DNA from 2 places in the Weissella sp. ESL1139 genome. Region 1 is predicted to be linked to the other one. Evidence: riboswitches for the same ligand, from Rfam matches in the RefSeq annotation. Region 1 holds a riboswitch; the other holds the start of a gene.
What was found. A riboswitch is a leader RNA that binds a small molecule or an ion and turns the genes downstream of it on or off. The one in region 1 is predicted to bind lysine.
Positions count from the first base shown of each region.

Region 2: linked by a shared signal. The riboswitch ahead of ACSYSF_RS05780 (amino acid permease) and the one ahead of alr (alanine racemase) in region 1 are both predicted to bind lysine.

Region 1 is NZ_CP196375.1:411,633-416,080, forward strand. Features, by position in the region: gene ACSYSF_RS01985 (DUF3114 domain-containing protein) at 1-886, shown strand, start outside; gene ACSYSF_RS01990 (aspartate kinase) at 1,130-2,485, opposite strand; lysine riboswitch at 2,594-2,767, shown strand; gene alr (alanine racemase) at 2,862-3,977, shown strand; gene lysA (diaminopimelate decarboxylase) at 3,989-4,448, shown strand, end outside.
Region 2 is NZ_CP196375.1:1,190,655-1,195,102, forward strand. Features, by position in the region: gene pyk (pyruvate kinase) at 1-617, opposite strand, end outside; gene ACSYSF_RS05780 (amino acid permease) at 870-2,345, opposite strand; lysine riboswitch at 2,440-2,617, opposite strand; gene ACSYSF_RS05785 (hypothetical protein) at 2,809-3,456, shown strand; gene ACSYSF_RS05790 (formate--tetrahydrofolate ligase) at 3,562-4,448, opposite strand, start outside.

The DNA of each region.
Region 1 (4,448 bases):
CGCTTATGTGGATACAATCGTTAATGATGAGCAATTAAATGATGAGACGATGCAAGATATTTTATCAACAGCATGGTCTGAAGCACATCGAGTTGGGTCAGAACTTTTTACTAAAATGTTTGTTGCTAATTTTCACCGTGGTGGTACCTCAGCAACTGATCGTTTAGATATGTTATACAAAATATTCGGACTGGCAGTTAGTCCGGAAAATTTTGTGCGGATGACTAAGTTAGGTTATTGGCCAACTCGGTCTGCCAATCAAAATGTTGACTTATATTATTTGCATATTGATAATGTCGATGAAGCCCGGAATTATTTAGAATTTATTAAGCAAGTCGCTTTTATGATGCGTTTAAAACATCATGCTTGGAATGGAATTAATTCTAAGTATGAAACAAGTCATCAATTAGATAAGGTTATTGATAACCAGTTCCGTTATTATCTTAGTAAACCAATGGTAGATTTGATTGTGCGTGAAGGATTGACACAGCATGACATTGAGGATCAAATCGTTAAAGATACTGGCACACCAGTGTTTTACCCTCAAGTTAAGTTTCATAATCGGGGTGTTGCACGAGCTGATAACGTTAAAATGGCTTTGCCAGGTTACCATTTAGAATTAATCTTTGATAATCAAGGACAAATCGTTTCAATGTGGCAAGCTTTAGAAGCCCATCAAACTGTGACTAGTATGGGTACAGTTGTCTTTTCTGAAAATCCAGCTGATTATTCATTTGCAGAATTACAGATGATTGCAAATACGGAATCAACTAATTATGCCAATGCTGGTGGTCAAATTCATCAATCATTGGATGTTAAGCCAGCGAATCGCCATGCTGGCTTGGAATCAGATTTACGTAACTTTGCGAAAAAACAATTTAAGTAAAACGAGAGCGAGACAAAAGTCGCTTTGAAGCCGGAGTGTAACGGTGTTTGGACGTTTTGCGGTCGTCAGACCGTGAAGCGGGCAAATCCGTTACATTGAGGCTTCAGGTTTTTGGAACGCGTTTAAACGAGAGCGAGACAAAAGCGCGTTTACGCTATAAAAATTAAACGTTTGAAATTCAAATATTTAAAAAAACAGGTTGGAACATTTTCTTTTGTTCCAACCTGTTTTTCTATTAAGTATTTAAAATACTGCTTCATAAATCACACGGACAGCCTTTTCCATTTGATCAACAGAAACACCAAGCATGGTTGAAATTTGTGAAGCACCTTGATTGACCATTGGTAAGTTGATATTAGCATCTGCAAGGGCAGTTGTGATTTTACTAAAGATATCTAGATGGGCTTGCATACCTTCACCAACCACCATAATGATGGCATAGTTATCAAGCCATTCCAATTCATCAGGCGCAATTGTTTGGTAGATATCATGACTGATATGAGCCTTAATTTCAGGAGTTAATTGTGACTTATCAAAAATAATCGTCATGTCATCAATTCCAGAAGGCATATGTTCATAACTAACGTTGTATGAGGCCAAAATTTGGAGAATTTTAAGAGTAAAACCAACTTCGCGATTTAGCAAATAACGGTGCAAATATAAAGCTGCAAAGCGATCATCATTAGCAATACCAGTGACTGGATATTCAGGCGTAATGGACTGATTTGGCATAATCATGGTACCAGGGGCCTCGGGGTCATTGGTGTTTTTAACATTGATTGGTATATTTGCTTCAATGACAGGAATAATGGCTTCATCATGGAAGACGGCAAAACCGGCATATGAAAGTTCACGCATCTCACGGTAAGTCATTCGTTCAATCGATTTAGGAGCAGGCACAATATGCGGGTTAACTGTGTAGATAGCAGAAACGTCGGTGAAGTTTTCATACAAACTAGCATGTAAACCACGCGCAACAATCGCACCAGTAATATCAGAACCACCGCGACTGAAAGTAGCGGCATAGCCATCATTGGTATAGGCGATAAAACCAGGAATAATTAAGAGTTCATTATCGTTGTATTCAAAATTATGCATACGTTCATAACTTGTATGATCAAGGCGAGCAGCACGGGGGGAACCAGTGACGGTCATCCCCAAATCAAGGGGTGACACGAACCGCGCATTATAACCAAGTTCTTGTAAAATGAAAGCAATTAATTGGGCATTTAATAATTCACCATGGCCCATGAAAGCAGCGTATAAATGATCAAATGATGGATAATGAACACGGTTTAAATGAATAAGTTGTTGTTTTATTTGAGGAATAATCTTATTTTCTTCTAATTTAAAAAATTGCACGATTTCTTGATAGCGACCCAAAATGGTTAACAAAATATCGGCCGTGTCACCACCAGTGATGGTTTGATCAGCATAAGATTGTAATAAATCAGTGACCTTTGTGTCACCGTCGAAACGCTTTCCAGGTGCTGATACGACAACGATTTTGCGGTCGCTGTCAGCCTTAATAATATTGAAAACTTTCTGTACCTGCGCACCAGTTGCCAGTGACGAACCACCAAATTTTACAACTTTCATTTTCCTGCCTCCAAATAAAATTCTAATTGGCACTAATTAAAAGTGAAAAAAAGATTAATGTCAAGTGTTGACATAATTATAAAATTAATATAACCTAATGTTACATTAATGATTTATAGAGGTTGCAACCAACAAGAGTCACCTGACAGAGTCGACACAGACGGAGAAGTTAAGTAAAAGGGGCGGTTGCCGAAATGATTCAAATGCGTGTGATTTGAATTGTTGGGATGGTAGTGAATAACTATTAGACTGTCGCTGAATAAGCGGGGAGCTATGGTCACAGTCTAAGGAATGTAAGTGGATCCGATTGACGGTGCGATAGTGCCAGTCAATCGGTTTTTTTGTATAGGAATTCAAAGTAAAGAGGCACAACAACATGGTAGTAGCAGTAACAAGACCAACAAGGATTAAAATTTCACAAGCAGCCGTAACGCACAATGTTGCCGTTACCCGTAAGATGAGCGGTGCTAAGTTTATGTTCTTGGCAGTCAAGGCAAATGCGTATGGCTTTGGTTTACAAACAATGGCACAAGCCGCTATCAAGGGCGGTGTTGATGGTCTAGCCGTTGCCGTTTTAGATGAAGCACTGGCCCTCCGCCAGGCAGGTGTCACGGTACCCATTTTGATTTTGGGGATTACGTTACCACAGTATGCAAAATTAATTGCTGATAACGATTTAATTGCAACAATTAGCGATATGCAGTGGTTGCATACAGCCGAAAGTTATCTTGGCCCACAGACAAATAAATTACAAGTTAATTTAGGTGTTGATACAGGAATGGGGCGCATTGGTTTTAGAAATCGAGCTGACTTAGCTGAAGCAATTGCGTATGTCGAGAAACCTGAAACACCATTTATTTATCAAAGCATGATGACGCACTTCGCTGAAGCTGATTCACCAAACAATGATTACTTCAACGAGCAATTAGCAAATTGGCACCAATTAACTGATGGCTTACCAATGCCGCCAATGGTTCATTTAGCTAATTCAGGGGCCGCATTATATCATGCGGATGAAATTCCAACTGATTATATTCGTGCTGGTACGGTTGTCTATGGTATTGAGCCATCACGTGGTTCGGTTATGTCAGATAATTACTTAAAACCAGTGTTAACGTTGGAAACCGAATTAATTTATGTTAAACAAATGCCAGCCAACGCTGCGATTAGTTACGGTCATACTTATCACACTTCAGAAGGTGAGTGGATTGGGACGTTACCAATTGGTTATGCCGATGGGTTGCCTCGTTCAATGAAGGGGTTTGAAGTTTTGGTCAATGGTCAAAAGGCACCGATTGTTGGTAACTTAGCCATGGATCAAATGATGATTTCATTGCCTGAAGAAATGCCAGTTGGTTCAGTTGTAACGATTATTGGTCAACAAGGTGAATATGAAAATACATTGGAAGACGTTGCCCAACATGTTGAATTAGCACCATGGGTTGTTGCAACTGGGTTACAGGAACGCTTAATGCGTATATTAGTAGATTAAAGGGGAATCGCATGTCAGTACCATATCAAGTCAATCAAGCTGGTGAGTTAATAATTGGTGGTGTTACCGCTTCGGCTCTAGCGAAAAAGTATCAAACACCATTATATGTTTATGATGTTAATAGTATTCGTAATCAGATGCGTGCTTTTAAGGAAGTTTTCATTAATCGCCATATTGATTATGCAGTCTCATATGCTTCAAAGGCTTTTGCCACAGTGGCGATGTATGAAGTTGCCGCACAAGAGGGCATCCATCTAGATGTTGTGTCAGGTGGTGAAATCCAAACGGCCCTTGAAGCAAATTATCCGATGGCTAATGTTTCTTTCAATGGTAATAATAAGTCAGTCGAAGAACTAACAATGGCTATTGAAAATGGCTTAGGTACCATCATTTTAGATAATTTCTACGAATTAGATTTATTACATGATTTATTAGCTGAACGTAATCAAACACAAGATGTTTTGTTGCGGA
Region 2 (4,448 bases), 780 kb from region 1:
TCACGGATTTCAAGTACATCAGCTGCCTTACGAACGAATGAAGCAGCGATAAATTGAATACCGTTCTTCAAACCGAAGCGAATATCATCAGCATCTTTTTCAGTGATACCTGGCAAGTTAATGGCAACACCTGGTGCATTAACTCCCTTACGTGACCCCAAAATACCATGATTTTGAACTTCAGTTACAAGTTCTTGGTTTGTATCATCTTTCTCAGTGATAACCATATCTAGCTTACCATCGTCAAACAAGATATGACCACCAACGTGAACATCATCATACAAACCTGGGTAAGTTACAGCAATCTTTTCTTTCGTTCCTTCAATTGAAGCATCCATTGAAATACGAACAACATCACCAATGTTAAATTCAATCTTACCTGGTTCTTGAACAGTGGTACGGATTTCTGCACCCTTTGTATCCAACAAGAAACCAACCGTCTTGCCTGTTGCTTTCTCAGCTTCATGGACAGCATTCATTCGTCCTAAGTGTTCCTCGTGATCACCATGTGAAAAGTTGAAACGGACAACATTTGCGCCTGATTCGATAATCTTAGTAATCGTCTCTACATCAGAGCTGGCTGGTCCAAGCGTTGAAACAATCTTGGTCTTCTTCATGATTAAAAATTTCTCCTTAGTAAAAAGATATTGGTATTTCTATCTGGAATTTATTGTACTATTTATCACTATCTTTGTATACAAATTCAAACTATCATTTGTTGCAATCATAGAACAGTTTAAGGTTCAAAAAATATTAAAACCTTTTGCAATAACAATTAAAGCGCTATCATCATTTACAATTTATTTTATGAATTTTTTTATATAAAAAAGATTAGAACACAATGTTCTAATCTCTTAATGTTTATTCAATTAATCTAATGGACGTGCATCTGTATCAAGATCCACTTCTTCCAACTTACGTAACTTTGTACGATGCTTGATTTTGTAACCGAAATACAAAACTAAGAATAATGGAATTGCCATATATGTCGTAATAATACCTGGCCAGTTCCAATCTAAGATTGATCCCTTAAATGATGCTGTATCCTGACCAATGACCACAATAATTGATAATGCCAAGGCAATTAGTGGACCCACTGGGAACCACTTAGCTTTATAACGCAACTTATTAACATCGCGTCCTTGTGCAACAAAGGCACGACGGAAACGATAATGTGAAATAGCAACACCAATCCAAGCAATGAAGCCGGTCAATCCAGATGCGGCAACTAGATAGTAGTACAAGCTTTGACCAAAAATTGACGTAACGTATGTAAACAAACCAACTGCAACCGTTGCTATAACAGCTGGTACAGGAATACCTGACTTTTTATTAACTTGTTTAAAAATCTTAGGTGCCATACCGTCAACGGCCATTGAGTAAAGCATACGAGTTGACGCATACAATCCAGAATTAGCTGATGAAACAACGGCTGTTAAGATAACCGCGTTCATAATTGAGGCTGCTCCAGCTAATCCAGCAGATTTAAATACTAACGTAAATGGTGATACAGCAATGTTAGTTTCACTTGAACGTAGTAAATTAGGATCCTTATAGTAAATAATCGCACCGATAATAAAGATTGATAGAATATAGAACAATAAAATGCGCCAGAAAATTTGCTTTACGGCTGCTGGAACAGACTTTTCAGGAGTTTCAGACTCACCAGCAGTGATACCAACCATCTCAGTTCCTTGGAATGAGAATCCAGCTACCATGAATACTGATAAAATACCGCCAAACCCACCAACAAAACCGTAGTGACCACCAGCAGATAAGTTATGCGCAACATCAGGTTGTTTAAAGACAATACCCAAAATTGTCATTAATCCAACTAATAGGAAAGCGACAACCGCAATAACTTTAATGGTTGCCATCCAAAATTCAGTTTCGGCATATGCCTTAGCTGATAATAGATTAATCGTTGTAATTAGTACCAAAACAATTGTTGACCAAATCCAACTTGGAACATCTGGTAACCAGAATCCCATTACGACACCAACTGTTGCTGCTTCAACGGCAACGGTAATCGCCCAATTAAACCAATAATTCCAACCCATAGCAAAACCAAATGCCGGATCTACAAAGCGATCAGCGTAAACTGAAAATGATCCAGAAACTGGCATATAGGTTGCCATTTCTCCTAGACTAGTCATTAAAAAGTAAACCATGACACCAATAACAGCATAGGCTGTTAAGGCACCAAATGGTCCAGCTTGTGAAATTGTTGCCCCAGAAGCAACAAATAGCCCTGTTCCGATTGTTCCTCCCAATGCAATCATTGAGAGATGCCGGGTTTTCATCGTCCTTTTTAGATGACCCGTCTCTTGTTGATTCTCAGCCATATTTCCTCCTTAAAAAGGCCTAACGCATCACAAAAACAAAAAAATCCTAGTTTACACGTCTATCGTATAAACTAGGAACTCATTAGTTTTTAGTATTGTCGATAGCTCTCCGCGACCGACTATTTTGTCGCGACAGTCTGTTCATTATTGATGAACACACCAACAGTAACTATCACCATAGTCACCATTTCGGCAATCGCCCCTTTTTTCTAACCTCAAAGCTCGTCAGCTCAGTTAGAATACTTTTGTTGATTGCAACCTCTATATATTATTTATTTGCAATAATGATATTACCCTATTCCCTTATATAATGTCAAGTAATTGTTTAATTTAACTGTCATAAAATAAAAGGAAGATTAAATATTTGGAACAAATATGTGTTTTATATACGTTCGTGTTAAAATTAAATAAAGAAAACAAGTAAGCATCTTGATTCATTAGGACGCAAAAAGGAGTATCGCTTATGATTATCGCTAAATCACGAACCCGTTTCCTAACGTTGGTGGTTAGTTTAATCCTTTTTATCATAGTATCTATCTTGGCATACCGTCATAGTGGCTTTTTACAATCATTTATGCAACTAGACCATACTATCTTTCAGACGGTTTTTTCAGACCGTTTTGAGTTACTGATAAAACCATTTTTCTTCTTCAGTCATGGTTTCGGAATGTTTTTAGCAATCTTTTTAATTGCTTTCTTTCTATGGGGATTTAAATTTAAAATTCCAGCCACTTGGATTTTAATCACTAGTATTGGTGGTTGGCTAATCATTAACATTGCTTCTTTACTATTTAAAAACAACATGAATGGTAATCAAATTTTATATCCTGCACGACCAACCTTTTATATGACCTTATTAATTTCATTCTTCTTATTAATTATCGTTCCTGAGATTAACCGTAGTATGTTGCAATTTTTGTTCCAAATATTATTACTCTTAGGTTGGGTAGCAACCTTTATCGTAACGCTATTAACTCCCGGTTATAATCTAGCAGCTGCACTTGCTGGTTGGTTATTAGCATTAGTTTGGTTACAACTTGCCGAAAATGGTTACCGCGTCTATGCCCCAGAATTCTATCGTCGTAAAGGTTTTAGCAATTCTTGGTACTAGTTTAAATCCGCATGTAACTTGGCAATATTTATTAATATATTAAACACAAGGAGACTAGAACTCAAAATGCTCTAGTCTCCTTATTTGTTTTATTAGTAATATGATTTAACTTAACCCGGTAATCCGGCCATCATTATCAATATCAATATCAAGTGCAGCTGGATGTTTTGGTAAACCAGGCATCGTTAGCACTGATCCCGTCAACGCAACTAAAAAGCCGGCTCCCAATTTAGGAACAAATTCGCGAATGTGGATGACAAAATCCTTAGGTGCACCAATTTTTTTAACATCATCCGATAATGAATATTGAGTTTTAGCCATGATAACTGGTAATTTATCCCAACCATATTTTTTGAAATTCTGTAACTGTTTAGCAGCTTTATTTGAAAGTTCAATATCTTGACCACCGTAAATTTCTTGCACAATATGCTTAATCTTCACCATGGCATCATCTTCAGGTTGATAAAGTAGTTGATAATTCTTGTCTGAACTAGTGGCATTGATGACACCTTTTGCTAGATCTTGGGCACCATCCCCACCTTGTCCCCAAACATCAGCAACATACGCTGCAACACCAAACTTAGCAACATAACCCTTAACCATTGCTAACTCTTCATCAGTATCTGCCGTAAATTGATTAATTGCGACAACTACTGGCACACCATAACGCTGCATACTTGTTAAATGTTGTCCCAAATTATCAAGGCCTTGTTGTAAGGCAGTTAAGTTAGGGGTCGTCAAATTCTTCTTATCTTCACCACCATGCATTTTTAAAGCACGTACTGTCGCCACAATAACAATGGTATCAGGTGTCTTACCTAACAAGGGTACCTTGAAATCCAAAAACTTTTCCCCACCTAAGTCAGCACCAAAACCGGCTTCAGTCACAACGAAATCTGCTAAGTGTAAGGCAGATTTCGTTGCTAAAATTGAATTAGTTCCCTGGGCGATATTCGCGAATGGACCACCGTGAATCAATACTGGTGTATGTG